DNA from 2 places in the Agromyces laixinhei genome. Region 2 is predicted to be linked to the other one. Evidence: predicted binding sites of a transcription regulator. Region 2 holds the regulator's gene; the other holds the start of a gene.
What was found. The regulator LexA, encoded in region 2, represses DNA repair genes until DNA is damaged. The targets are predictions, from matches to a motif close to TCGAACANNTGTTCGA.
Positions count from the first base shown of each region.

Region 1 (14,744 bases), 1.0 Mb from region 2:
GGTTCTCGAGCGAACCTCGTCGCCGCAGCCAAGTCGGTGTTCACCTCACCGTGGCCAACAGAATTGGCGATTAGCAAACTAGTCGATGTCAGACTGCCAGGCGAGCCAGCGCCGACATTGTCACCTTCGCCGACAGTCCTGGCAACAGAGCTCGACGGTCTGGCAAATGGATTCGCGGACGTTGTTGTCGCGGCTCAGCAATGAACCAGAAAGCTACCGCCGCGAAGGCAAGAGCAGTCTTCAGATACCTAGCGGGAAGCCTTGGCTCGACAGGCATGCTGCTCGCATCGGCTCTCTTGCTCTTGCCCACCGGCCGTGCCGCACGCTGTGTTGTGCAATGGCAGGGTGCGCTAGCGGATGCCACATGGGCCTACTGCGTCGCGCTCATGTCGCTGCTGCTCCTGATCTGGGCACACAACTCGCCTAAGTCAGCAAAGTACGGTGGAGTCGACTACACAACATTCGGGCTTCTGATTCTTGGGGGTCTGCTCCTTTCTCCCATGGCGTTTCTGGCGACCGCCGCTGACGATGAGGGTGTCGCGATACGAACAGCATGCGGGCTGAGCACCTGGTCGGCGTTCGGCACCGTACTGACCGCCTTCTTTCCGTTGTTGACAGGCCTGCTGGTGGTAGTGCTCGCCAGAATCGGTGGGATCCCAGTCTGGGTGCGTCTGGTCTCGCCTATTGCGATTTTCACCGCTCTCTGGTGGCTGAACTCCAGCCTCATCGCCCAATTGTCATCCCCTGAAATCGTGCAGCTCCCCTGATCGCATCCGATAGTCACATCGTGGAGGGACCGCGGTCACGCGTGTGGACCATTGACACCTGGATGGAGCGTCGGCTCCTCGCCTGGTCGTCGTTGTTCGATTCGCTCAGCGCTCGCCCAATGGCTCATCGAGCGCCGCGTAAGGTGAGGTCATGGTGATCCTCGCCCCACGGATTAGCATGGCAACCGCCCTATGCCCAGCTTGGCGTCTATGCCCTCCTCATCGGTTCCGGAACGTCGGCCGGGGCGAGCATCCCCACTGGATGGGGTGTGGTGGAAGCGCTCGTCCGGCGAGCCGCCGTCGCCGGCGGTAGCACTGTTGACGAGGACTTCGATACCGAAGCGTGGTGGGATGCTCACGGCGACGGGGATGCCCTCGGATACTCCAACCTTCTGGAAAGTCTTGCTTCGACTTCCGCCTCTCGACGGGCGCTTCTCGCCGGCTTCTTCGAGACGACTGAGGAGGAACGCGAGGCAGGGTTGAAGATCCCGAATCCCGCCCACCACACCATCGCCGCACTCGTCAAACGCGGGCTCGTTCGTGTGATCGTGACGACAAACTTCGACCGCCTTCTCGAGCGCGCGATCGAGGCAACTGGCGTGAGTCCGCAGGTCATCTCGAGCGAGGCGGCGATCGCGGGCATGGAACCGCTGCAGCACGTGCCATGCACGATCCTGAAGCTGCACGGCGACTACGCCCCCTTGATCAACGCAACACCGTCGACGAGCTAAGCGAGTATCCGAAGCAAACCAGTGAACTTACTCGCCCGGATCCTTGCCGAATATGGCTTGATCGTCTCGGGGTGGTCTGGCGACGGGGATCCGGCACGACCTTCTTTGGTTTCACGTCTCGTCCCTTCGCATCAGCACCACTACATGCTGAGTTGCGCATGACGCTAGATGAGTTCGCACGGCACGCTCAGCTACGTCACGGGAAATGTGTCCAACGTCATATGCCGAGCATAGAGCTGCTCACGCCGGTGGCCGCGGAGTAGCTCTGCGCCGCAGGTCTGCGCAGAGCGGATGCCGCGGCATCCGTCGTGGTCAGCCTGCCGCCGATTTATCGGCTATTCTTGTTGAGGCCCGCAAGGGCCGACCCGGGGTGTGGCGCAGCTTGGTAGCGCGCGTCGTTCGGGACGACGAGGTCGCAGGTTCAAATCCTGTCACCCCGACCGGGTGAAGCCCCCTCCTTCGGGAGGGGGCTTTCTCACGCCTACGACCGGCCGATCCCGCGGTAGTGCCAGCCGGCAGCGCGCCAGGCAGCGGGGTCGAGCACGTTGCGGCCGTCGATGATGCGCCGCTCCCCCATGAGTCGGCCCGCGGCCTCGGGATCGAGCGTGCGGTACTCGCGCCATTCGGTGGCGAGGATCACGAGGTCGGCACCGAGCAGCGCCTCGCGCGTCGTCGGCACGGAGGCGAGGGCGGGCACGCGTGCACGCGCGTTGTCGAGCCCCTCGGGATCGGTGATCACGACGTCGGCGCCGAGCCCCTGGAGTTGCACGGCGATGTCGAGCGCCGGCGAGTCGCGCACATCGTCGGAGTCGGGTTTGAAGGTGACGCCGAGCACGGCGATGCGCTTGCCGTCGGCCGAGCCGTCGAGGTCCTGCACGGCGAGATCCACGACCCGTCGCCGTTGCCGCAGGTTGATCTCGTCGACCTCGCCGAGGAAGGCGAATGTGTCGCCGAGGCCGAGCTCGTCGGCCCTCGCAATGAACCCGCGGATGTCCTTCGGCAGGCACCCGCCGCCGAATCCGACGCCGGCGTTCAGGAACCGTCGTCCGATGCGGTCGTCGTGCCCCATTGCGTCGGCGAGAGCCGTGACATCCGCACCGGTGGCCTCCGCGATCTGGGACATCGCGTTGATGAAGCTGATCTTCGTGGCGAGAAAGGCGTTCGAGGCGACCTTCACGAGCTCTGCGGTGGCGTAGTCGGTGACGATGCGCGGTGTGCCCGCCTCGATCGCGGCGCGGTAGAGACGATCGAGCACGGATGCCGCATGGTCGTCACCCTCGGCGACGCCGTACACGAGTCGATCGGGCGAGAGGGTGTCGCTGACGGCGAATCCTTCGCGCAGGAACTCGGGGTTCCAGACGAGGCGAGCCGATGGCGCGTCGGCCCCGAGCTGCTCGGCGAGCCGGCCCGCCGTGCCGACCGGCACCGTGCTCTTGCCGACGACGAGCGCCCCATCTGCCAGATGCGGCAGCAGCGCGGTGAAGGCCGCATCGACGAATGAGACGTCGGCGGCACCGGTCTCGGCCGACTGCGGGGTGCCCACAGCGAGAAAATGCACCTCGGCTTCGGCGGCCTCGGCGATATCGGTGCTGAAGCGCAGCCGGCCGCTTGCGGTCGCAGAGGTGAGGATCTCGGGGAGCCCCGGCTCGAAGAAGAACGGCTTGCCGCCGGCGAGCGCCGCGATCTTGCGCTCGTCGACGTCGATGCCGACCACCTCGTGGCCGAGTTCGGCCATCGCCGCGGCGTGCACGGCGCCGAGATAGCCGCAACCGATAACAGAGATACGCATCGAGATCCTCTCGTTCGAACCGTTCAATTCTGCCGCACCGCGGCATCCGCTCGGCTTCGACCGCTCGCCCACCTGAGCACCCGTTCGAGCGGGCCGCGACCGAGGAAGCGGCGCCACAGCCAGGCGAAGACCATCGAGCCGATGATCAGCCCGAGCATGAGTTCGAGGGAGTCGTCGGTATAGAAGCCGTCTTCGATGCGAATCGACGCGGCCAGCACCACGAGATGCAGCGTGTAGATGCTGAGCGGCATCGAACCCATCGCGGTGATCGGCGAGAGCACGGCGCCGGCGACGCGGCGCACGGTCGGCCGGGCGAAGAAGGTGAGCAGCAGCATCCCGGCCACGACGACGACGCCGACCCCGACGTTGCCGACCGCCTCGAGCGAGGTGCGGAGTGCCGAGACCAAGCGATCGTCCCCGGTGACCGCGACTCCGCCGATCGGCACGGGCGCTGGCATCATCGCGACGATCGGCAGCAGCACCACGGCCGCCGCGGCACCCCAGAGCGCGGCGGTCGCCACGACTCGCCGCGAGGTCAGACCGAGGCGGGCCAGGCCGAGTCCGACCAGCATGACGGGCACCCACTCCACCACCGGGTAGGCGCCGCTCACGAACCAGTCGACGACGATCGCGTACGGGCCCTGCTGCAGCGCGATGACGGGTTCGGTCGTGCTCGCGAACTCGGCGAGCCCCGGCATCACCGCGAGCAGGGCGATGCCGAAGCCGAGGGCCGCCCGCGCGGGGATGAACAGCAACGGCAGCAGGATCAGGAACGCGACGCCGTAGACGTCGAGGATGATGAACACGAGCGGGTGCAGGGTGGCCGCGATGAGCAGCCCGAGCGCGATGAGAATGACCGCGCGGATCGCGATCTGCCGCCGAAGCCGGCCTCGTCCGGTGACGATCGGCCGCGTGCCGCCCGAGATGAACGCCAACGCCATGCCGGCGGTGAGCGCGAACAGCAGGCGTGGCCGTTCGTCGGCGATCGAGATCAGCGACTCCAGATCGGCGGATGTCGCGGCGGGCGCGACGTGCGCAACGAACATGCCGATGAGGGCGAGCCCCCGCGCGGCGTCCACACCGTCGAGGCGCCTCGCCGTGCGTGCCGTCGCCGCGGCCTCGTCGAGGTGTGTGGCGTCGCGGGTCACCTGAGAACGACCGTCGGCGCCACGAGGTCGGCGAGCACGCCCTGGCTGACGGAACCCAGCAGGAACCTCGCGAGCGCGCCGCGGCCGTGGCTGCCGACCACGAGCAGGCGCGCCTCGATCGCGGCCTCGGTGAGGTCGTTCACCGGGTCGCCCGCGACGACGACGCGCTGCACCTCGAGCCCGGAGTGCGCGGCGACGACCGGCGCGAGTGCCGTCTCGAGGATCTCGGCCTCGGCTCGGGCGAGGTCGTCGGTGGCGATGAGGGGCGCTCCGTAGCCGTACTCACCGCCGACCATGGCGACGACATCCCACGAGTGCACGGCGATGAGCGGTTCACCGAGGCGCTCGGCCTCGTCAGCGGCGAACGCGAGGGCGTGGTCGGAGGCGTGCGAGCCGTCGACGCCCACGACGACGCCTCGCCGGCCGACCGGCTCCAAGTCGGGGATGACGGCGACCGCCGTCTGGCTCACCGCCGCGATGCGGAGGCTCAGTACGCGGCGCCGGCTCGCCCGGCGCCCATCGTGCCAATCGCTGCCGACCACGAGCATCGAGGCTTCGGCAGAGATGCGTTCGAACACGTCGACGGCATTGCCGCGTTCGAGCGTCGTGACGGTCTCGATGCCGGGGTCGACGTCGGCGACGACGGCCCCGGCCTCGTCGAGGCACTCCCGCGACCGCCCGTCAGCTGCACCGGGTGTCTCCCCTGAAGTCGCCTCCGCGCCCTCGCGATCAGCGGGCGCCCCGTCGATGACATGCACGAGGCGCAGCGTACTGCCGAGCGTCGACGCCCGTTCGGCCGCCCAGCGCACCGCCCGCATGGTGGCCGAGCCACCGGTGCTGACGCCCACCGCGATCTCGTCCACCGTGATCTCGTTCATGGCGCACCTCCGGGTCTCACTCCATCTTCACGTGACACGCAGCGAATGCGCCAGCCCGCGGCGCCATCCGGCCGTGCCGAGGCAACTCCGTGCCGAGGCAACTCCTCGATCGCCCGGTCAGCGACGCCCGTTGAGCACGCCGCCGCTCTCTTCGAGGTAGCACACCCCGCAGAGCGACTCGTAGGAGACCGCGTGAGCACCGTCTTCGCCGAGCTGCGTCGAGGCATCGATTGCGACCTGGTTTCCGTCGAAGACGAATACGCCGTCGATGAGTCGCGCGTTGAAGATGGCCTTGCGCCCGCAACGGCAGATGGTCTTCAGCTCTTCGAGGCTGTGGGCGACCTCGAGCAGTCGCCTGCTGCCGGGGAACGCCACGGTCTGGAAGTCGGTGCGAATGCCGTACGCGAGCACCGGCACCGAATCGATGAGAGCGATGCGGAGGAGATCGTCGACCTGCTCCGAGTTCAGGAACTGGGCTTCGTCGACGAGCAGGCAGCTCACGTCGCGGCCGCGCTCTTCGATCACCCGATTGCGGTGCGACTGGAACAGGTCGAGCACATCCGTGGCCGGTGCGATCGTGAAGTCGACCTCGCGCACGACGCCGAGTCGCGAGACGATGTCTCGGTCGCCCTTCGTATCGACCGTGGGCTTCGCGAGCAGCACCCGGTGACCGCGCTCCTCGTAGTTGAACGCGGCTTGGAGCAGCGCCGTCGACTTGCCGGAGTTCATCGCCCCGTAGCGGAAGTACAGCTTCGCCATCTACTCGCAGCGCCCGTCTTCACTCGATGTCATATCTCAACTCCACTGTCACATTCTCTCGCGTCAGGGAAGCATCCGCTCGCAGCGCCACCGCTCGTGCCACGGCGACGAATCGGTCGAGTTCACGTCGATTCGGCGGGGCGCTGCCCGGCGCGGAGACGATCGTGACGACGCCGCGTTCGCCCTCATCGCCCTCGTTCGTGAAGGCCACTCTGATGAGCTGCGACCTGGCGGCATCGCCGAGCCAGGAGATGAGCGCGGTCACCGCCGAACGTTGATCGGCGCCGAGGTCGTCGGCGGCACCGGTCGGATCGTCGACGATCGTGTCGATGCCACGCGCCACGCGGATGTTCGCTGCGAGATCGTCGATCCACGTCGATTCGAGGCCGGCCCGCAACGCCCGCCTGAGCGCTTCGGCCAGTTCGCGCGCCCGTCCGGCGTCGGACACGGAGATGCGCTCGGCCGTCATCACACCGGCGAGGAACGGCAGTACTTCCCTGCCGAGCACCGAGACCCCGCTCTGCTGCACAGTGCGCGCGATGCCCGCGCGCAGCTCTGCATCGCGCTGCAGGGCCACCCGATTGGCCGCCCGTTGCCAGGCGAGCGTGTCGGAGACGATGCGGTAGGAGTACCCGGCCGCCGCGGCCGACATCGCGAGCACCGGTGCCGCGTTCAGGATGAGGATGCCGCCGATCGGGGCCTCCGAGGAGGCGTACATCGTCGCCCCCGCGGCGAGGATCGAGAGCACCACTGCCGACAAGACGCCGGCGAGCGATGCAGAGAGCCACGTGATGTACGGTGCGAGCGAGAGGATCAGCAGGCCGATGACCGCCGGACCGAAGTCGTCGTAGACCTCGCGATTGTTGCCGATGGTGCTGACGTACTCGGCGATGGCGGCTCCAACGGCGAGCGTCACCACGATCCAGAGCCGTTCGTTGGTGAACGGTGCATGAGCCGGCAGTGCCCAGACGGCGGCGACCGATCCGGCAGCGGCGAGAAGGAGGAGAGCGACCACCGCGGCCAGGGGCGAGCCGACCTCGTTCCAGTGGGCCCAGGTCAACCCGAGCGCCACCACGAACGCGACCGAAGCGCCGATCGTCACGATGGGTGCGGCGGCGATCGCGCCGATCGGGTCCGCCTCCTGCTGGGTGAGACGCAGATGCCCGTTCATGCGCCGCCCTCGGGAACCGTCAGCACGACGGTCGTGCCGATGCCCCTCGACGACCAGAGCCGAACCGTCCCGTGCTCCTGTTCGATGCGGGCACGTATCGACGTGCGCAGCCCGATGCGATCGGGGGCGACCTGAGCCTCATCGAATCCGATACCGCTGTCCATGACGGCAATGGTCACCTCTCCACCGCCGAGGCCGAGGGCGAGCTCCGCCTCGTCGACGCCGGAATGCCTCGCGACGTTGATCAGGCATTGCGCCACCGCGGCGTCGAGTGCGGCGGCACGGCGCGGCCCCAGTGTGCCGAGCACCGCGACATCGCCGGTGACCCGCACCCTGAGGCCCGCGTTCTCCGCCGCGGTGAACGAATGGTCGAGCGGGGGCACGTCGGATTCTGCGGGCGGATGTCCGTCATCGTCATCGAGTTGCCGCTCGCCGAGCGCCTTCGCGCCCCCCACCCCCTCGCGGTCGCCGGCCTCGCCGCTCGACGCATGGTCGATCGCCCAGTCGCGACCGACGACGAGACCGAGATCCTGACGGATGCCCGCTCGCAACCGCTCATCGACCGGGCCGGAGCCCGCGGCCGCGATCGCCACGAGATGACTGAGCGCGGTGTCGTGCAGCCGCGCCGTGGCGCGGAGCTCGTAGTCGTGCCGGATCGCGAGTTCTCGTGTCTGCTGGCTGGCACGGTGCAACCCGGTTTCGCGACGCATGCCGGCGCGGCGAGTGAGACCGTCGAAGACACGCACGATGACCACCACCACGAAGGCGAAGCACGTGGCGGCGTTCGACATGAACACTCCGCCCGTCACGACGGCTCCGACGAGCATCGCGACCTGGCCGAGGGCGAAGCCGAGCGTCGCCCAGATGATCGCGATCGTCGAACCGTTTCCGGCTCCGCCGACGAGCAGCAGCGCGACTCCCACGAGAGCGAGCACCGCGTTGTTCGTCGACGGGAACTCGCCACTGCGCAGCACGAGCACGGTGAGGGCGAGCAGAGCACCGGCGCCGGCGACGAGATAGACGACGGTCAGCGTGACCGTGGCGTACCGGGCGACGAGTGCGAGCAGCACCATCATGCCGACGGCGAGCGCGAACCCGATCCAGCGGTCGGAACGATCCTGCAGCAGCGAGACGACGGCAACGAGTGCTGCGGCCATACCGAGGCAGGCGAATGCCGCGCAGTGCCCTGCGTTGCGGAGCGCCCTGCTGAGCGATTCCCTCGCAAGGTGTCCCGGCAACCCCAGGGTCATCGTGATCCTCCGCTCGGTGCCGCACACGCGAACGTCGACGTTCGCCCCCGCGCGAACTTCGCCGTTCGTGCTTCTGCGGATTATCCCAGTTTCGTGCGCGCCACGCGGGCGACTCGGCCGAACCGACGGCGAACTCGGTCAGAACAGTGCCGACGGATCGTGCGGAAGGTTCAGGGCGTCGGGGAGTTCGGTCCGGACGGCGACCCCGTCGGAGCCAGGTCGCCGAGAGGCTCGGGCGCCGCGCCACGTCGCCGGACCGCGCGCGAGCGCCGACGACCGTACTCCCCCGGTGACCGGATCTTCGCGACCGCGCTCGAGACCGTGCGCACTGATCAGCGGGCGAATGCGTTCGCCCAGCCACTGCCGATAGGCCTTCGGTGCGTACGCGTTCGAGCCGTAGTACATGGATCGGTACTGCGGAACGAGCTCGGGGTGCTCGCGCCCCAGCCACTGCATGAACCACGGTTTCACCGCGCCGCGAAGATGGAGCGCCGAGTAGAGCACGCTCGTGGCTCCTGCCGACTTCGCCGAACGCAACGCCTCGTCGAGATGGGCCTTCGTGTCGGTGAGGTGGGGCAGGATCGGCATCAGGAACACGGAGCAGTCGAAGCCGGCATCGCGCACGGCCGAGACCGTCGCCAGCCGCGCCCTCGTGCTGGGGGTGCCCGGTTCGATCGACTGCTGCAGTTCGTCGTCGTAGATCGCGATCGACATCGCGATGTCGACGGGAACGTGCGACGCGGCGTCGACGAGCAGCGGCAGATCGCGCCGCAGCAGCGTGCCCTTCGTGAGAATGCTGAACGGCGTGCCGCTCGAGGCGAGCGCCTCGATGATGCCCGGCATGAGCGCATAGCGCCCCTCGGCGCGCTGGTAGGGGTCGGTGTTCGTGCCGAGCGCGACCGGCTCATGTCGCCAGGCCGATTTCGCGAGCTCGCGACGCACGACCTCGGCGACATTGACCTTCACGATGATCTGCCGGTCGAAGTCAGCGCCGGCGTCGAGGTCGAGATAGGTGTGCGTCGGTCGGGCGAAGCAGTTGTGACTGACGACTCCGTTCGCGATGAAGTCCCCAGTGGTGGTGGTGAGGTCGAGCATGTCGACGACCTCGTCGAGCGGATCGATCGCGATGACCTGCAGGTCGCTCGCGGTCTTCACAGCAGAACCCACTTGGCTGGCCACGTACTCGCCGCCTCCGGAGCGCGTGTAGGTTCGTCGCAGCATCATGCCGTCGCCGCGGATCATCCCGGCGAGGTAGCCACGCTTGTACTCCTCGGAGAACGCGTCCGGCGACACCTCTCTGCCGCGGTTTCCGAATCCCATCAGCGAGTTCGAGGTCGTCAGATAGGGGCGTCGGGAGCTTCCCGACATCCGGCCCGTCACGTGCTTCCACCCTCGCACCGTGAGGAAGCGATGGTCGCCGCTCGCAACGAGCCGCGTACCGTCGGCCAGCGTGACTCTGAACGCCGGCTTTCGTGTCGCCCACTTCGCGACGATCCTCGATGTCGTATATCGCCGATACCGACCGTGGACGCGCGTGCCGAGCACTTCGTCGCCAACCTCCACCGACCTCAGCGGCCGCTCTCGTCCGTCGGCCATCGTGATGAGCGTGTCAGGGTGCAGGCAGTAGGTGCAGGCGTGCGTGCAACCCCGATAGGGATTGATGGTCCAACCGAACGGCATCGCTGATTGGCCGGGAACGCGATTGAGCGCGGACTTCGCGAGCACCTCGTGGAAGGTGACGCCGGCGAACTCCGGCGTCTGTACCGAACGCACGAGATTGTTGAGTTTCGCGAGCCCGGGCAGCACGCCCGACTGCTCGACGCCCAGTTCCTGCCCGCTCCACCGCATACCGACATTCGAACACATATTCTGGATATCTGTATGGATGAAGTTCGTTTCGCCACTCAGCGGCGACGTGTGGCAGGTACCTCACGGCGAGCCGGGACGTTGAGCCCGCCTGTTGACACGTAAGTTTTGGGAGGGCGGGCTCAATGTCGAGCCTGCCGTAGCGGCGGAGCAGAACCATCGAAATCTTGAACAAGAGGAGTCCCACTTGCGGAGGATAGCCAGGGGAGGCATCACTGCCCTGATTGCAGCGCTTCTGGTCGTCCTATTCGGAGCTTCACAGCCTGCTCAAGCACTGTCTTATGGCTACTTTGCCGGCCACCCGCTTTACCGGGGTTCCGAGCCGTGGTGCACTGGCGGTTGGACCATTCAGGGCACAAGCGGCACGTTCATCCTGACTGCCGGCCATTGCTTCGGGGTAGGAGAACGGGTGTCCGGGACCGCCGTCCCTTTCGGCACGATGGCGTACCGAAAGTTCAACGGCACCGAGGGCGACTCCGGGCTCATCCGACCTGACGCCGGTGTCACGATGTACCAGATAGTGGTTGACCCGCGGACGGGACAAACTCCTCCTGGGACCAATGGACGCGTGACCGGGAAGATGCCCAACTATGAGCAGACGAACGGCACACTGGTCGGCAAGATGGGCATCACGACCGGTAGGACTGAAGGGACGATCCAATACCGGTATCCACGGAACGGAGTCTATGTCTACTGCGCAACGTACGCTCGAGCGGGAGGAGACTCCGGCGGGCCCGTTTGGCGGAATGATAGCCAAGGCTTGCGCGCTGTTGGCATGCATGTCGGGTCGATCGTTTACAACGGTGCCACCCTCGGGTGCTACTACCCCATTGACACGCTTCTGAGTCAGTGGGGTGCGAGCATGAACTTCTTCCCGAGCGCCCGCATGCAGGCTCCATCGGGCGACCTGATGCCTCCAAGCGAAAGCACCGACTTTCCGCCGATCGTCACAGACGCCGATGGTGCGGTCTGGAGCAACGACTAGACGGTATGTAGTGACCGCTCACCGGGTGTGAGTGTTGCGTGCCGGCATGCCGACACCAGCGTTGCGCTTCCCTCATGCGACTATGTCTGGCCGTAGCCGCGGCGTCCCAGCTCAAATGGGCGCATCATGGATGGACCAGCGGACGCCTCTCAGTCTCTCGGCCATCTCGTCTGCGCGGGCGCGCCGCTGCATCTGGCAGCCGCAATGCGCGTTCTCGTCCCAACCGACGCCCCGTCGATTCAGGGCACCGATGATGGCGTGATCTCCCGCGAGGGCACCACTGCGGCGTTCAAGATGACGCGGCCCCCGAGTGGCCGCTCGAGATCTATAGTGAACGGTGTCGCCGGGTTCCCCTGACACGATGCCTCACGGGCGCCCGACGGCCGCACCCCGATGACCAACTCAACCGTGGACTCAGTCTCGGCGATCTCGACGAGTTCGACCCGACCGGTGGCGTCCTGACCCGAGTTGCACGCGAACTCCGTGACGAGTAGTGCGAGATGGTCAGACTCGGGGGGCGGGCGGCGACGAGGGATCGAGGGAAACTCTCGCTGCATTCAGCTCGCCGAGGTCAAGCATCGGCGAGCAGGTCGACGACTCAACAACTGCCCATTCCGACTCGCCGGGATTAGCTGGCATGGAATCGGTGGAGATGACGATGTACATGTATTCGCGGATGTCGCCGCGGCCGTCATCTTGCGGAACGGCGAGCTTTGTCCATCAACATCACACGATCGTTGCTCTCCTGCGCAATCAGCCAATCGAGCGCATCGAAACCGGAGACACCGCGTCCGTCGAGGGCCGGCGCGGCAGCGGGTGCGAGCTCGCTCGCCGGCCTCGGGTCCTCCAGTGCCTGCACGGGCACCTCATTTCCCTGGCACAGCACCACGATGGGCTGATCGTCCGAGACCAGGTCACCGGCCGAGCGATCGGGCGCCGCGCACGCCGTCCCCACGAACGCCATACACGCGATCACCACTGAGAGTCGCGCCGCGGCCATCGACCTTTTCCTCATGCAGCTCAGGGTACAAGGGGCGCGTTGGCGATACGACCCAACGCATATCCTGACTCGGTCGTCACGACGCGCCACCACGTCGGCGATGGCCGCGTGTTGAAGCGAGCGCCCTCCGCCGGCGCTGCTTCATTCGAGCAGATACCCAGAACACATATTCGAGCGATCTGTCCAGTGCCGTGCTTGACACCGGGCATCGAGGTGGCAAGGCTCGCAGCGAGTCATCCGTCGACACCGGACAGGAGGCAGCGGATGTCGCAGCGACGCAGTGACCCGGCCGCCCCCGCTGCCCGCGCCGACTGGACGATCGCCGCCCTCTGCACCGGCACGACCCTGAGCGCCGTGAACTCGGGCATGGTCGCGGTCGCGCTCGTGACCCTCCAACGCGAGTTCTCGGTGGATGTCGCCACGGTCACGTGGGTGATCACGGCCTTCTATCTCACGTCCGCGGTGCTCCAACCGGTGATGGGTCGCATTGCCGACCGCTACGGCCCGAGACGCGTCTTCACCATCGGTCTTGCGATCGTCGCCGTCGCCGGGGCACTCGGCCCGTTCGCACCGGCGTTCGGCTGGGTGGTCGCCGTGCGGGTGCTGCTCGCGGTCGGCACCTCGACCACCTTCCCGAGCGCCGCGGCGATGCTGCGTTCGATCGCCGCGACCAGCACGCTGAGCGCGCCGAAGATGATCGCGCGCATTCAGCTCGTCGACACGAGCTCGGCGGCCGTCGGCCCGGTGCTCGGCGGACTGCTGATCACGGCGTTCGGCTGGGAGGCGATCTTCTGGGTCAACGTGCCGCTCGCGGCCCTCGCGATCCTCGCGACTCGTGTGCTTGCTCCGCGCGACGCAGCGCGCGAGCATGTTCCCCTGCGACGAACGGTTGCCGAGTCCGACCTGCCGGGCATCATCCTGTTCGCCGCAACGGTCGTGACGCTCCTGCTGTTCCTGCTCGACATCGCGACCGACCCGAACTGGTGGTTCCTCGTGGCCGCGATCATCGCGGGCTCGCTCTTCGCGTGGCGTGAGCTGACGTGCACCACGCCGTTCATGGATCTGCGCCTGCTCGGCGACAACCTTCCGCTCATCCGCGTGTACGTGACGTTCATCCTGGCGAACCTCGTGCTCTACAGCGCACTGTTCGGCGTGCCGCAGTACCTCGAGAACCACGGGGGCTACCGCACCGACGCGGTCGGCGCGCTGATGCTTCCGCTGGCCGCCTTCACCGTCATCCTCGCGCCCGTCGTCGAGCGCATGATCGACCGACGCGGTATTCGCACCGCGCTCGTCGCCGGCAGCATCGGGCTCGCGGCATCCGCTCTCGCACTGCAACTGCTCGCCGGATCGACGAGCCCCTGGATCGTACTGCTGCTGATGGCCGCGGTCGGCGTGCCGTACGGGATCGTGCTCATCTCGATCACCCAGTCGCTCTACGTCGCCGCGCCGCCCGATCGCGTGGGTCAGGCCGCGGGCCTGTTCCAGACGGCGCGCTCGCTGGGCTCGATCGGCTCGACGGTGGTGGTCGGGCTCAGTTTCGCTGGCGGCACCGATCCGACCGACTGGACCCTGCTCGCGACGGTGATCGCCGTGCTTGCCGGCCTGTTCCTGGCCGCCGTCGTGCTCTGGCGCGACAAGCGGGCGGCGCCGGCCGGGCCCGAATGAGCAGTGAGCGGATGCCGCGGCGACACGCGCCCCGCGGCATCCGCTCGCTTCATCGGAGCGCCGCGACCGGCGCCCTGCTGCCCGCGGCGAGCTCGAGTTCGTCGCCCGACCACCGGCGACGGAGCCAGCGATCGTGGCTCGCGATGACGACGGCACCGGGGTAGGTTCCGAGCGCCTCCTCGAGGTCGGTCGCGAGGGCCAGTGAGAGGTGGTTCGTCGGCTCATCGAGCAGGAACACGTGCGGTGGCCGGGCGATCACGAGCGCGAGCGCGAGCCGGCGCTGCTGCCCGACCGAGAGCGCGCCGATCGGGCGCGACTCGTCGCGCGGGGCGATGAGCCCGAGGCCGCCGAGCGGCACCTGCTGGGCACGCCGCTCGCCGAGCACCCGCTCGTAGAGACGCCGAGGTGAGGTGGCGAGGTCGGCGAAGCGCACGTCCTGCTCGAGCAGCTGCACGCGCAGCCCCTTGCGCCGGTGCACGAGACCGTCGTCGACGCGCTGCGCCCCCGCGAGCACATTCAGGAGCGTCGACTTGCCCGCGCCGTTGGCGCCCGTCACGAGCAGCCGCGTGAGCGGAGCAACCTGCAGCGACTCGATCGCGAGGCGGCCGTCGACCGCGACATCCGACAGCTGCAGGAGCAGACCGGATGACTCCTCGAGCGCGTGGGAGCCCGACGGGATGCCGGCGAACACCAGGGGCGACGGCGGCTTCGCCACCTGCTCGCGCTCGAGCG
Region 1 covers NZ_CP040872.1:1,427,174-1,441,917, reverse strand. The annotation lists gene FHG54_RS06815 (glycoside hydrolase domain-containing protein) at 1-204, shown strand, start outside; gene FHG54_RS06810 (hypothetical protein) at 276-767, shown strand; gene FHG54_RS06805 (SIR2 family protein) at 1,037-1,498, shown strand; tRNA gene FHG54_RS06800 (tRNA-Pro) at 1,865-1,938, shown strand; gene FHG54_RS06795 (UDP-glucose dehydrogenase family protein) at 1,980-3,287, opposite strand; gene FHG54_RS06790 (heparan-alpha-glucosaminide N-acetyltransferase domain-containing protein) at 3,311-4,435, opposite strand; gene FHG54_RS06785 (universal stress protein) at 4,432-5,313, opposite strand; gene FHG54_RS06780 (thymidine kinase) at 5,431-6,072, opposite strand; gene FHG54_RS06775 (hypothetical protein) at 6,092-7,243, opposite strand; gene FHG54_RS06770 (sensor histidine kinase) at 7,240-8,493, opposite strand; gene FHG54_RS16520 (Rv2578c family radical SAM protein) at 8,632-10,341, opposite strand; gene FHG54_RS17050 (trypsin-like serine protease) at 10,454-11,344, shown strand; gene FHG54_RS06750 (hypothetical protein) at 12,036-12,344, opposite strand; gene FHG54_RS06745 (MFS transporter) at 12,609-14,012, shown strand; gene FHG54_RS06740 (ABC-F family ATP-binding cassette domain-containing protein) at 14,062-14,744, opposite strand, start outside.
Region 1: FHG54_RS16520 (Rv2578c family radical SAM protein) is a predicted target of LexA. The motif match lies at 10,350-10,365, and genes of this name have one in related genera.

Region 2 (14,744 bases):
GCTCGGCCCAGGTCAGAGCCGGTTCGGGAAACGGCGGTTCGACGTCGAGCAGCCACTCCTGTGCTGCGAACGAGTGCACGAAGTAGAAGCGCTCGTCTTCGATGCCGGCGAAGAGCTCCGAGCCATCGCCCGCCTCGACCGTGTTCCAGCCCATGTGCGGCAGCACCGGCGCCGGGAGCTCGGTGACCACGCCGGGCCATTCGCCGATGCCCTCGGTATCGACGCCGCGCTCGACGCCGTGCTCGAACAGCACCTGCATGCCGACACAGATGCCGAGCACCGCGCGCCCGCCCGCGAGTCGGCGGTCGATGATCTCTTCGCCGCGCACCGCGCGCAGCTGATCCATGACGGCCTTGAACGCCCCGACACCCGGCACGAGCAGTCCGTCGGCCTCCAGTGCCGCCGTTCGGTCGGCGGTCACCGTGACTTCAGCACCGGCGAGTTCGAGTGCCTTCGCGGCCGAGTGCACGTTGCCCGAGCCGTAGTCGAGCACGACGACACGACGGCTGCGGGTCACAGGGCGCCCTTGGTCGACGGCACGCCCGACACCAGCGGGTCGAACGCCTTGGCCTGGCGGAACGCGCGCGCGAACGCCTTGAACTCCGCCTCGGCGATGTGGTGCGGGTCGCGACCGCCGAGCACGGTGATGTGCACGGTGAGGGCCGCGTTGAAGGCGATCGCCTCGAAGACGTGTCGCACCATCGAACCGGTGAAGTGCCCGCCGATGAGGTGGAACTCGAAACCGGCCGGCTCCCCCGTGTGCACGAGGAACGGGCGACCCGAGATATCGATGACCGCCTGTGCGAGCGCCTCGTCGAGCGGCACGAGCGCATCGCCGTACCTGGAGATGCCGCGCTTGTCGCCGAGCGCTTGCCTGATGGCCTGCCCGAGCACGATGCCGACGTCTTCGACGGTGTGGTGCACGTCGATCTGGATGTCACCGCTCGCTCGCACCGTCAGATCCGTCAGCGAGTGCTTGGCGAACGCCGTGAGCAGGTGATCGTAGAACGGCACGCCGGTCTCGATGTCGCTCGTGCCTGTGCCATCGAGGTCGATCGAGAGGTCGATGCTGGATTCGCTCGTCTCACGCTGCACGCGGGCAGTGCGCGATGGGCTGGATGCGGTCATGGGGCCATTCTATTCGGGGCGGAAACGGCGATCGCCTCGAGGAAGGCGGTGGTCTCGGCCTCGGTGCCCGCCGTCACTCGAAGGTGCCCGGGGATGCCGATCTCGCGGATCAGGATGCCGCGCTCGAGCAGCTGCTCGAAGACGCCGCGCGGGTCGGCGACCCCGCCGAACAGCACGAAGTTCGACCCACTGCGGTAGGGGCGGAACCCGAGTCTCGCGAGCTCGTCGCTGATGCGCTCGCGCTGGACGCGGATCTCGTCGACCATCGCGAGCATCTCTGTTGCGTGGGCGAGTGCGCCGAGTGCCGCCGCTTGCGTCAGTGCCGACAGGTGGTACGGGAGTCGCACGAGCCGGAGCGCATCGATCGCGGCGGGATCGCCGGCGAGGTAGCCCACGCGGGCGCCCGCGAACGCGAAGGCCTTGCTCATGGTGCGGGAGACGAGCAGCCGAGGTCGGCCGGCGAGCAGCGTGAGCGCGCTCGGGGTGCCGGGGTCGGCGAACTCGAAGTACGCCTCGTCGACCACGACGATGCCGCGCGCGGCGTCGGCCACCGCTTCGATCGTCTCGATCGAGACCGGCGTGCCGGTCGGGTTGTTCGGGGCGCAGAGCATCACGATGTCGGGATCGTGCTCATGCACTGCCGCGACGGCGGTCGCCGTGCTGAGCTCGAAGCCGTCGTCACGCCCGGCGGTGATCCACTCGGTGCCGGTGCCCGAGGCGAGCAGCCCGTACATGGAATAGGTCGGAGCGAACCCGAGCACGGAGCGACCCGGCCCGCCGTAGGCCTGCAACACCTGCTGCAGCACCTCGTTCGAGCCGTTCGCCGCCCAGATCTGCGCGGGATCGAGCCCGTGGCCGAGGTAGCCGGCGAGTGCACGGCGCAAGGCCGTGAACTCGCGGTCGGGATACCGATTCAGCGTCAGGATCGCTGCGGCCACCCTGGCGACGATGTCGTGTGCGACGTCTTCGGGAATCGGATGCGAGTTCTCGTTGACGTTGAGCGCGACCGGCACGGTCTTCTGCGGGGCCCCGTACGGGGAACGCCCACGAAGGTCGTCGCGGATGGGGAGGTCGTCGAGACTCGTCACCATGCAAGCCTACGAGGCTCGCCAGCGTGTGTCAGACGGCTCTCACGGTGCGATCGGCAGCGCGAGCCGCTGCCCGGGCTCGACCATCGCCCCATCGAGACCGTTGAGACGGATGATCTCATCGATGACCTCGCGCACGTCGGCGTTGGGATCGACCGTTTCAGCGATGCCCCAGAGCGAATCGCCGTGCCCGACGGTCACGTACTCGAAGGAAACGGCAGCGCCCGCACCGTCGATATCGGCGGCGGCACCCCCGGAGCCGAGCACGATGACGAACGCCCAGATCACGATCGGGAGCGCGGCCAGCGAAGTGAAGACGATGCGGCCGCGCCGCGTCAGTCGGAGTCGGGTACGCGAAGACTCATCTCGCACCCGGTCGCGCGGGAGCACCCGTGCGGCTTGAAAGCCCGTCGTTGCGATCACTGCGCTCATGTCACACCTCCTGTGGGAGTCGCACCCGACCCTCGGCCGGGAGGGCCGGGTGCGAATCTCTGTTCCGAACATATCTTCGATTGCTGACGACCGCAAGGCCGAAACCCGGAAACTTCGAGCAGTCTCGAATCTCCGACACACTCGAACAAGTGTTTGCCGCACGCACGTGAGACGGATACAGTTTCGAATGTCTGGAAGACAGTCGACCAGACACCACCGACATCCCGGCCGTTCGGCCGCAACGAGGGGCGGAGACGTTGAGCACCGACATCGACGACACGCAGGCTGCGGGCAGACCTCGCCGCCGCAAGAGTCTGAGCGCGAAGCAGATCGCGATCCTCGAGACGATCCAGCGCTCGGTCTCGAGCCGCGGCTACCCGCCGAGCATGCGCGAGATCGGCGATGCGGTCGGCCTCTCCTCGCTCTCGAGCGTGACGCACCAGCTCAACCAGCTCGAACTCGCCGGGTACCTCAGGCGCGACCCCAACCGTCCGCGCGCACTCGAAGTGCTCATCGAGCTGCCTGGCGTCACCGATCGCACCGCCACTGCGGCAGAGCACACTCCCGTCGGGGATGCGGCGATGGTGCCGCTCGTCGGGCGCATCGCCGCCGGTGTTCCGATCACCGCCGACCAGCAGATCGACGAGGTCTTCCCCCTCCCCCGCCAGCTGGTCGGCAAGGGCGAGCTGTTCATGCTGAAGGTCGTCGGCGAGTCCATGATCGATGCCGCCATCTGCGACGGCGACTGGGTCGTCGTGCGGTCACAGCGCACCGCCGAGAACGGCGAGATCGTGGCGGCGATGCTCGACGGCGAGGCGACCGTCAAGGTGTTCCGCCAGCGCGACGGTCACACCTGGCTGCTCCCCCGCAACAGTGCGTTCGAACCGATCGTCGGCGATCACGCCGAGGTGCTCGGCAAGGTCGTCGCGGTGCTTCGCGCGGTCTGAGACCGCCTTCGCAGGCTGCAGTGCCGGCGGGGAATGAACGGAAGCCGTCCGCTACGCGGAAGAACTCCCGACGGCCGGGCGAACGACTGCCGAACGCGTGACGACTGGAACCGGGCCGGGATCGGTCGGCGCGAGTTCGCGCAGCCATCCGAGCACGGCGTCCATGAAGCCGGCGTGATCGTCTCGGAACACGGTGTGCCCGGTGCCGCGCACGGTCTCGACCGTCATGCCCTGACGCCGCAGCTGCCCGGCGACCTTCGTCGTGATGAGCAGGCTCTTCTCGGCGAGCACGACGAGCGTGGGTGCCACGAGCCGGGCCGGCGGCACGAGCGGACGGGTGTCGGTGAAGCCGAGGATCGTGCGCTTGTCCCAGTCGCGCAGCGTCGCAAGTTCGATGTCGACGTCGACCGCGCTCCATTTCGGGTTCATCCGCACGAGCGCCGAGCGACGGGGCCGCGGCGCCACGGCGAAGAAGGCCTTGAACGCCCAGCCTTTGACGCCCTTCGGGAATGAGAAGGCCGGGTCGATGTAGATCGCCGCGCGCGGGGCGAGTCGATCGGCGACGAGACTCGCGACGAGTCCGCCGAGCGAGTGGCCCATGACGACCTCGGGAGGCCCGTCGAGCAGCGGCTCGAGGGTTTCGACGACATCGCTCGCCCAAGCGGCCGGAGAGTACCTCGCGGCGCGGGGGCTGCGGCCGTGGCCGGCCAGATCGACCGCGAGCACCCGGAATCCCTGCGCCTCGAGTTCGCCGGTGACGCGATGCCAGGCGCGCGAATCCGACATGATGCCGTGGATGAGGATCGCGGTGCGCCCGCCCCCGCCGGATTCGTGGACCGCGAGTTGCATGGCTCGACGGTACGCGACGCCCCTGAGCATCACCCCGGCACGAGCCGAGCGGATGCCGCGAGCCGCGACATCCGCCCGGTCCCTGCTATCCGGCGAGCACCGGGGCGGAGCGCTCTGCCCGAACCGCCACGGTCGCCTCGACGATGTGCCGCAGCGACTCGACGGTCTCGTCGTACCCGCGCGTCTTCAGGCCGCAGTCGGGGTTGACCCACAGCCGCGTCGCGGGGATCGCCCCTGCGGCGCGCTCGAGCAGCGCCTGTACCTCGGCGACACCGGGAACCCGCGGCGAGTGGATGTCGTACACACCCGGGCCGATGCCGTGGTCGAAGCCGCTCGTCTCGAGGTCGTCGACGACCTCCATGCGGCTGCGGGCCGCCTCGATCGAGGTGACGTCGGCGTCGAGGTTCCTGATCGCGTCGATCACCACACCGAACTCGGAGTAGCAGAGGTGCGTGTGCACCTGCGTGCCGGGCACCGCGCCGCCAGTCGCGAGGCGGAACGAACCGACCGACCAGTCGAGGTAGGCCGGCTGATCGGCCAGCTTCAACGGCAGCAGCTCGCGCAGAGCGGGTTCGTCGACCTGGATGATGCGGATGCCCGCCGCCTCGAGGTCGGTGATCTCGTCACGAAGGGCGAGTGCCACCTGTCGGGCGGTGTCGCCGAGCGGCTGGTCGTCACGCACGAACGACCAGGCGAGGATCGTGACCGGACCGGTGAGCATGCCCTTCATGTGCTGCTCGGTGAGCGACTGCGCGTAGCTCGACCACTCGACGGTCATCGGCGCCGGCCGTGAGACATCCCCCCAGAGGATCGACGGCCGCGTGCAGCGCGAACCGTAGGACTGCACCCAGCCGTGCTTCGTCACCGCGAATCCGTCGAGCAGTTCGGCGAAGTACTGCACCATGTCGTTGCGCTCGGGCTCGCCGTGCACGAGCACGTCCAGACCCAGCTCCTCCTGCAGTCGCACGACGCGCTCGATCTCGGCGCGCATGAGCGCCGCATACTCGTCGGCGGGCAGCTCTCCCTTGACGAGACGGGCGCGCGCGCGACGGATCTCGGCCGTCTGCGGGAACGAGCCGATCGTGGTCGTCGGCAGCTCGGGCAGGCCGAGCGACTCCTGCGCCGCGACGCGCTCGTCGTAGCTCACCCGGGCGAAGTCCCGCTCGGCGAGACCTGCAAGTCGGTCGCGTACCGAGGGCACGCGCACGCCGGGCGCGGCATCGCGGTCGGCGAGGGCTGCGGATGCCGCGGCGAGCTCGCCCTCGATCGCGTCGCGCCCCTCGGCCACCCCGCGACCGAGCACGGCCACCTGGCCGACCTTCTGGTCGGCGAACGCGAGCCACGAGACGAGGCGTGCATCGAGCTCGTCTTCATCGGCGACGTCATGGGGCACGTGCAGCAGCGACGTCGAGGTCGACACCGACACGGCCGGCGAGAGGTGCTGCACGGCTGCGACGCGGTCGAACGCGCCGGCGAGGTCGCCGCGCCAGATGTTGTGGCCGTCGATCACACCGGCGACGAGCGTCTTCGCGGCGAGCGACTCGGCCGTCGCCGGGTCGAGGCCGCCGGGCAGCGATCCGCGCACGAGGTCGAGTCCGATCGCCTCGACGGGGGTCGCGGCGAGTGCCGGCAGTGCATCGTCGAGCGAGCCGTAGGGTGCCGCGACGAAGATCGCCGGGCGGGCGTCGAGTGCGCCGAGCGCGTCGTAGGCGATGCCGACCGACTCGATCGCGCGGGCCCGGTCGACGTCGATGCTCTCGCTCACGAGGGCGGGTTCGTCGAGCTGGACCCACTCCGCGCCGGCTGCGGCGAGCTGCTCGAGCAGCGCAGCATAGACCGGGACGAGATCGGCGAGCCGGTCGATCGGCGCGAAGCCGGCCGGAGCGCCCTCGGCCGCCTTGGCGAGGAGCAGGAACGTCACGGGTCCGACGATCACGGGCCTCGTCGTGAAGCCGGCCGCCTTCGACTCGGCGAACTCAGCGAGGATGCGCTCGGCATGCAACGTGAAGTCGGTGTCGGGTGCGATCTCGGGCACGAGGTAGTGGTAGTTCGAGTCGAACCACTTGGTCATCTCGAGCGGGGCGTCGTCGCCGGCGCCGCGGGCGATCGTGAAGGCGGCGGCGAGGTCGAACCGGCCCGCTTCATCGGCGAGGCCGGCGAAGCGGGCGGGAATGGCTCCGACCGCGAGAGCGGCGTCGAGCACCTGGTCATAGAACGAGAAGCTCTCGGGGATCGAAGCATCGTCGCGGCCGAGGCCGAGCGCGGCGAGTCGTTCACGCGTTGCGGCACGGAGCTCGGAGGCCGTGCTCTCGAGCTCCTCGGCCGTGATCGAACCGGCCCAGAACGCCTCGACGGCTCGCTTGAGTTCGCGTCGGCGCCCGATGCGCGGATACCCGAGGATCGTCGCATTCGGGAAGGCGGGTGCAGGGGTGGTCATCGTGCGGTGTTCCTTTCGTCGGCGAGCCGCTCGGCGAGCAGCCCGAGCCGGTCGACGACGTCGAGCACGGCCTCATGGCGGTTGAAGGTGTAGAGATGCAGGCCGGGCGCCCCGCCCGCGATCACTTCGGCGGCGAGCCGGGTGGAGAAGGCGATGCCGAGTTCGGCCTGCGCCGCGGCATCCGGTTCGATCTCGAGGTCGATGGCGAGCGCTGCGGGCGGTTCGACGCCCGTCAGCTGCGTCAGCCGCGCGAGACGAGCCGGAGTCGTGACCGGCATGATTCCCGGAAGGATCGGGATGGTGACCCCGCCCGCGCGAGCGCGCTCGACGAAGCCGAGGTAGTCGTCGGCTCGCCAGAAGAGCTGGGTGATCGCGAGGTTCGCCCCGGCGATCTCCTTCGCGAGGAGGGTGTCGACGTCGTGCCCGAGGTTCCGCGATCGCGGATGCCCCGTCGGGAACGCTGCGACCGCGACCCGCTCGGGGCGAGGCCGCGCCCTGATGCGTGAAGCGCCGGGAATGCCGGGGACCCCGATCTGCTCGAAGGGCTCGCGCTCCTCCTGCACCCGGTGGATGAGCTGCACGAGTTCGGCCGCGCTGCCCAGGTCGCCGATGCCGGAGTCGGGGGCGGAATCCGTCGACAGGCCCGTCGGCGGGTCCGTCGGCGGATCTCCGCGCAGCGCGAGAAAGCTCGTGATGCCCGCGTCGAGGAACTCGCGGACGAGTTGGTTGGCCTCGGCATGCGAGGAGCCGACACAGGTCAGGTGCGCCATCGGCTCGACGTGCGTGTGCTCGAGCATGTACCGCAGCACGGTCAGCGATCGGGCGCGCGAGCTTCCACCCGCGCCGAACGTCACCGAGACGAAGGCAGGGTCGACCTCGGCGAGCCGGTCGATCGTGCGACCGAGCGCGAGCGCCGCCGCATCGGTGCGCGGCGGGAAGAGTTCGAAGGAGATCGGCACGGGGGCCGGACCGTCGGCGCCCGATGCGTCGGGTGCGGTCGATGCCATGGTGCTCCTGCGTGGCGAGCGGCAACGGGAAGAACACGGCAGGCCGCGTTCCCCCGGCCGGAACGGCGGGTGGTTGTCGCGGGCGGGTGCCGGGCTCGGCGGTCGCTCCAAGTGGTCGGCTTCGGGCCGGTCACTGATCGATCATGAGCGACGATACGCGCCGGTGCGCGCCGATGCATGACTGTGACGCACAGTGACGCCGCGCGGCTCAGGCCTCTGCCGGCACCGTCTTCGCTGCAGCGAACTCTTCGAGCTGCCCCGCCAGCTCGGGCGATGCGAGGGCACACACGCGTGTGCCCTCCTCGTCGTACTCGATCGAGAGCACGCGCCCGGTCTCGTGCAGGGTCGAGACGATGTCGCCCCGGTCGTACGGCACGAGCAGGTCGATCTCGACGGCGGGGTCGGGCATCATGCGCCCGATCGCGTCGAGCACTTCGGGGATGCCCTCGCCCGTTCGCGCCGAGGCGAAGATCGCGCGCGGTTCGAGCCCGCGCAGCACGAGTCGGTCTTCGGGAGTCACGAGGTCGGCCTTGTTGAAGACGACGAGTTCGGGGATGTCGCGTGCACCGACCTCGCCGATGACGTCACGCACGGTGGCGATCTGGCCGGCCGGGTCGGGGTGCGCGGCATCGACGACGTGCACGATGAGGTCGGAGTCGCCGACCTCCTCGAGCGTCGAGCGGAACGCCTCCACGAGCTGGTGGGGAAGGTTGCGCACGAAGCCCACAGTGTCGGCGATCGTGTACACGCGCCCGTCAGCCGTGGTGTTTCGACGAACCGTCGCGTCGAGCGTCGCGAACAGGGCGTTCTCGACGAGCACCCCGGCGCCGGTGATGCGATTCAGGATGCTCGACTTGCCGGCGTTCGTGTATCCCGCAATCGCAACCGACGGCACGGCGTTGCGCCGGCGGTTGGCACGCTTGGCCTCGCGGGCCGGCTTCATGCCCGCGATCTGCCTGCGGAGCTTCGCCATGCGCGAGTGGATGCGGCGACGATCGAGCTCGATCTTCGTCTCACCGGGGCCGCGGGAACCCATGCCGGCACCCGCGCCGCCGACCTGGCCACCGGCCTGCCTCGACATCGACTCGCCCCAGCCGCGCAGCCGCGGCAGGAGGTACTCGAGCTGGGCGAGCTCGACCTGCGCCTTGCCTTCGCGGCTCTTCGCGTGCTGGCTGAAGATGTCGAGAATGACGGCCGTGCGATCGATGACCTTGACCTTGATCACGTCTTCGAGGGCGCGCCGCTGGCTGGGCGCGAGCTCGGTGTCGGCGACGACCGTGTCGGCGCCGAGGGAGGCCACGATGTGGCGCAGCTCGTCGACCTTGCCGCGGCCGAGATAGGTGCTCGGGTCGGGGTGCGGCCGGCGCTGCAGCACGCCGTCGAGTACCCGCGCGCCCGCCGTCTCAGCGAGGGCGGCCAGCTCGCGCATGGAGTTCTCGGCCTCCTCCTGCGAGCCCTGCGCGTACACGCCGATGAGCACGACGTTCTCGAGACGCAGCTGCCGGTACTCGACCTCGGTGACGTCTTCGAGTTCGGTCGAGAGACCGCCGACCCGGCGCAGGCCCGCCCGCGCCTCGCGGTCGTACTGCTCGCCGTCGGTGTCGGAGGCCGCATCGCCGGCCGAATCGGGCGACATGAGCGCCTCGGCGGTCTCGATGCCGAAGCGGGTCAGGCCCGCCCTCGTCTCCGCACCCCTGAGCACCCGGTCGACGGCGTCGTCTGCGGAGTTCTGTTCGGCGTCATTCATCGTGTTAACCCTACTTCCCATGCCTGCGATAGGTTCCCGTGTATGGCCTCCGACCACTACTTCTCCTCTCGTCCGGGCGGCGAGGCCACTCTCCGCACCATCACCGTGACCCTTGCCGGGCGCGAACTCTCGCTCGCCACGGCCGGCGGCGTCTTCAGCCCCGAGCACCTCGACACCGGCACCCGCATCCTGCTCGATCGTGCTCCGGCGCCGCCGCCGAGCGGCGAGCTGCTCGACCTCGGCTGCGGGTGGGGGCCGATCGCGATCTCACTGGCACTTCGGTCGCCGGATGCCACGGTGTGGGCCGTCGACGTCAACGAGCGAGCCCTCGACCTCGTACGGCGCAACGCCGCGCGGCTCGGCATCTCGAATGTCAACGCGGTGCTGCCCGGCGATGTTCCCGATGGAGTGCGATTCGCCGGCATCTGGTCGAATCCGCCGATCCGGATCGGCAAGCCCGAATTGCACGCCCTCCTCGAGCACTGGCTCCCCCGCCTGCACGACGATGCGAGCGCGTGGCTCGTCGTTGCGAAGCACCTCGGCGCGGAGTCCCTGCAGCGCTGGATCGCCGAGGAACTCGATCTCGATGTCGAGCGGACGGCGCAGGACAAGGGCTTCCGGGTGCTCGGAGTGAGCGCCGCGGCATCCGCTCGCTGAGCTCGGCCGCTCGCTGAGCGGCGCGTCAGGCGAGGCTGAGCACTCCGTCGAAGACGAGTTCGGCCGGGCCCGAGAGTGCTGCGTGCTCGCCGTCGGCGGCCTGGAACATGCGTACGCCGAGCACGCCGCCCGGCACCTGCACACGCCACCGATCCGGAGCGGCTTCACCTGCCCAGTGGCGCACCGCGAGCGCCGAGGCCACTGCGCCGGTGCCGCACGAGAGCGTCTCGCCCGAGCCGCGCTCGTGCACTCGCATGCGGATGCGTCCGATACCGTCTTCGACGAGCGGTTCGGCGGGCACGACGAACTCGATGTTCGCGCCCGCCTCTGGCTCAGGTTCGACGACCGGCCGGTAGCCGAGGTCGAGCCCGTCGAGCTCATCGTCGTCGGCAAGGGCCACGACGATGTGCGGGTTGCCCACGTCGATGCCGAGACCGGGCCGTGCGACCGAGAGGCTCTTGCCGCGCACGAGCGGTTCCCCGCCGTCGAGGCGCCAGTTGCCGAGGTCGGCTTCGAACCCCGTCGACGTGCGGCGCACGGTGCGAACCCCGGCGCGGGTGCCGATCGCGATCGAGTCGTCGACACCGAGGTCGGCGAGCCCCTGGTCGATCAGGTAGCTCGCGAAGACGCGGATGCCGTTGCCGCACATCTCGGAGACGGTGCCGTCGGCGTTCCAGTAGTCCATGAACCACGACGCGTGCGGCTCTTCCGCGAGCGACGCGGCGCCGGCGTCGAGGTTCTTCGATCGCACGGCGCGGATGACTCCATCGGCGCCCACTCCGAACCGGCGGTCGCAGACGGCGACGATCTGCGCAGGGGTGAGGTCGGACTCCCCCTCGGGGTCGCTGTAGAGCACGAAGTCGTTGCCCGTGCCCTGGCCCTTGGTGAAGCGCAGATCGAATGCCATCCGATCAGTCTATTGTCGTGATGCGCGCGAGTTCGGAGGCCCGCGCGGCTGGATCGTCGGCATCGATCGTGCATGCGTCGCGGTAGCGCTTGAACCAGCTCACCTGCCGACGCGAATAGGTGCGCGTGAGCTGCTGGGTCTCGGCGATCGCCTCCGAACGGTCGAGCCGGCCGGTGAGCTCGCCGAGCGCCTGTGCGTAGCCGATGGCCCGTCGAGCGGTCACTCCGCGCTCGATGCCCGCCGGGATGAGACCCCGCACCTCGTCGACGAGGCCATCGCGCCACATGTCTTCGACACGGGCGTCGAGGCGCTCGACGAGCGCCGCACGATCACTGCGGAGGTGCACGATGCGGTGCGGCCGCCACGGCACGGGCGCCTCGGGCAGCCGGGCGGCCTTCGACTCTCCGGTCACTTCGATCACCTCGAGGGCGCGCACGAGCCTGCGCCCGTTCTGTGCGTCGATGTTCGCGGCCGTCTCGGGATCGATCTCGCGCAGGCGCGCGTGCAGCAGGCCCGGCCCGCGCGCGGCGAGTTCGGCCTCGAGCCGCGCCCGCACCGCGGCATCCGTGCCCGGAAAGCGGAAGTCGTGGATGACCGACGAGACGTACAGACCCGAGCCGCCGACCAGGAGCGCCACGCTGTCACTGGCGAGCACCTCGTCGACCGCGGCGCGCGCCGCCGACTGGTACTCGGCGACGGATGCCTCGTCGACGACGTCGAGCACGTCGAGCTGGTGGTGCGGCACGCCCCGCCGCTCGTCGAGCGGCAACTTGGCCGTGCCGATGTCCATGCCGCGGTACAGCTGCATCGCATCCGCGTTCACGACCTCGGCCGCCCGGCCGATTCGGCCGTACGCCTCGGCGAGGTCGAGCGCGAACGCGGACTTGCCGGTGCCGGTCGCACCGACGATCGCGATGAGGGTCACGTCAGCGTTGGCCGTCAGTGGGATCGTAGATCGGCAGGGTGCCGACGCCGGGTGCGACGAGCGGCTCCGCGCCGCTCGTGCGCAGGGTCGGCAGCCCGAGCGAGACACGACCGGCAGCGGATGCCCCGGTGGCGGCGGCCGGCACGCCGCAGCTCTCGGCCTGCGCGCGGTCCCATGCGTCGCCCGCCCGCGTGCGACGGATGCGGAGCGGGGCATCGCCCTGCGAATCGGCGATGAGGTGGAACGGCGCGGCCTGCGTGACGGTCACCGAGACGACATCGCCGGGTCGCGGCGACTCGGAGCCTGACGGCACTTCGAAGTGCACGAGGCGGCTGTCTTCTCCGCGACCGCTCAGGCGGTGGGTCTCTGCGTCTTTCTTGCCCTCACCGGTGGAGACGAGCACTTCGACGGGTCGGCCGATGAGCCGCTGGTTCTCCTCCCACGAGATGCGGTCTTGGAGGGCGAGGAGGCGTTCGTAGCGCTCCTGCACGACCTCCTTCGGCACCTGATCGCTCATCGTCGCCGCTGGCGTGCCGGGGCGGATGGAGTACTGGAAGGTGAACGCCGATGCGAACCGTGCGGCCTCGACGACGCGAAGCGTCTCCTGGAAGTCGTCTTCGGTCTCACCGGGGAACCCCACGATGATGTCGGTCGAGATCGCCGCGTTCGGAATGCGCGCGCGCACCCGATCGAGGATGCCGAGGAATCGCTCCGAACGATAGGAGCGGCGCATCGCCTTCAGAATGCGGTCGGAGCCCGACTGGAGGGGCATGTGCAACTGCGGCATGACACTCGGCGTCTCGGCCATGGCATCGATGACGTCGTCGGTGAACGCGGCGGGATGCGGGCTCGTGAAGCGGATGCGCTCGAGTCCCTCGATGCTGCCGGCGGCCCGGAGCAGTTTGCCGAATGCCTGCCGGTCTCCGAACTCGACGCCGTACGAGTTCACGTTCTGGCCGAGCAGGGTGATCTCGACCGCACCGTCGTCGACGAGGGCCTGGACCTCGGCGAGGATGTCGCCCGGCCGACGATCCTTCTCTCTGCCGCGAAGCGCAGGAACGATGCAGAACGTGCACGTGTTGTTGCAGCCGACCGAGATGGAGACCCAGCCGCTGTAGGTGGAGTCGCGCTTGGTGGGGAGCGTGGACGGGAACACCTCGAGCGAATCGAGGATCTCGAGCTGCGCCTCGTCGTTGTGTCGCGCGCGCTCGAGCAGGCGCGGGAGCGCGCCCATGTTGTGGGTGCCGAAGACGACGTCGACCCACGGCGCCTTCTCGAGGATGACGTTCTTGTCTTTCTGGGCGAGGCAGCCGCCGACGGCGATCTGCATGCCGGCGTGCCGGCGCTTGACCGATGCGAGGTGGCCGAGGTTGCCGTAGAGCTTGTTGTCGGCGTTCTCGCGAACCGCGCAGGTGTTGATCACCACGATGTCGGGCTCGGCACCATCGGCGGGCACGTATCCGGCGGCCTCCAGCGAGCCCGAGAGTCGTTCGGAGTCGTGCACGTTCATTTGGCACCCGAAGGTGCGGACCTCGTACGTTCGCGGCGACACTGCCGCTTCAGCGACCTCGTCGCGGGGCATCCCGTGCAGGGGTACGTCGTGAATGGTGCTCATGATCGCACCAGTTTACGAGCCTTCTTCGGTCAGTGCGGCCGTCACAGCCTCTCTCACGATGTCGCCCGGGTAGCCCCGCCGCTGCAGGAACGCCGACAACCGGCGCTCGGCGGTGCGCCGGTCGAGGCCGCGCAGTTGCCGCGCCCGGCGCTCGGCCACGGCATGGGCGTTGTCGAGTTCGGTCTCGGGGTCGAGATCGTCGACCGCCGCCCGCGCGACCGTCGTGTCGACTCCGCGTCGCCCGAGCTCCTGCAGGATCGCGCCGCTGCCGCGACCTCGGCGCACGCCATGGCTGTGCACGACCTGCTCGGCGAGCTTCGCATCATCGAGGTAGCCGAGTCGTTCGTACCGCTCGATCCACTCCTCGACCTCGACGTCGTCGAGGCCGTGCTCGACGAGCACCGATCGCACTTCGGACACCGAGAGGGCGGAGCGTCGCAGCCGGGAGACGACGAGCCGGTCGACGCGTTCGTCGCGCTCCGCTCCGGTCTCCGGCTGCTCTTGCGTGACTGAGCGCTCGTCATCACTCGAGACCGAGTGCAGGTCGCTCGGAACGGGGCGCAGACCGCCGCTGCCGCCTTCGCTCTGCGGCCGCCTCTGTGGGGCGGGCGAAGACGACGCGACCGGTGCTGCCGTCGGCTCCGTCTTCGCCCACGGCAGGTACGTGACCGGGGCGAGCTGTTCTGATGATGCGTCGCTCATGTCTGACTCACCCCGGTCATGCTCGTGCACGGAGCTCAGGCGCCCTTGCGCCCGAGCTTCGGTGCGATGGGCTCGACGTTCGACGGAGCGGACGCACCGGCCGGTTGCCCGATGCCGAGCTTGACGAGGATCTTCTGCTCGATGTCGGCGGCGATGTCGGGGTTCTGCAGCAGGAAGCTGCGGGCGTTCTCTTTGCCCTGACCCAGTTGGTCGCCGTCGTAGGTGTACCACGCACCGGATTTCTTCACGATCGCCTGGTCGACGCCGTAGTCGATGAGACTGCCCTCGCGGGAGATGCCGACG
Region 2 covers NZ_CP040872.1:2,443,133-2,457,876, forward strand. The annotation lists gene hisH (imidazole glycerol phosphate synthase subunit HisH) at 1-517, opposite strand, end outside; gene hisB (imidazoleglycerol-phosphate dehydratase HisB) at 514-1,128, opposite strand; gene FHG54_RS11565 (histidinol-phosphate transaminase) at 1,125-2,219, opposite strand; gene FHG54_RS11570 (LysM peptidoglycan-binding domain-containing protein) at 2,259-2,648, opposite strand; gene lexA (transcriptional repressor LexA) at 2,918-3,595, shown strand; gene FHG54_RS11580 (alpha/beta fold hydrolase) at 3,647-4,444, opposite strand; gene metE (5-methyltetrahydropteroyltriglutamate--homocysteine S-methyltransferase) at 4,530-6,881, opposite strand; gene FHG54_RS11590 (methylenetetrahydrofolate reductase) at 6,878-7,888, opposite strand; gene hflX (GTPase HflX) at 8,097-9,635, opposite strand; gene FHG54_RS11600 (class I SAM-dependent methyltransferase) at 9,678-10,292, shown strand; gene dapF (diaminopimelate epimerase) at 10,318-11,199, opposite strand; gene miaA (tRNA (adenosine(37)-N6)-dimethylallyltransferase MiaA) at 11,204-12,124, opposite strand; gene miaB (tRNA (N6-isopentenyl adenosine(37)-C2)-methylthiotransferase MiaB) at 12,126-13,706, opposite strand; gene FHG54_RS11620 (regulatory protein RecX) at 13,752-14,441, opposite strand; gene recA (recombinase RecA) at 14,477-14,744, opposite strand, start outside.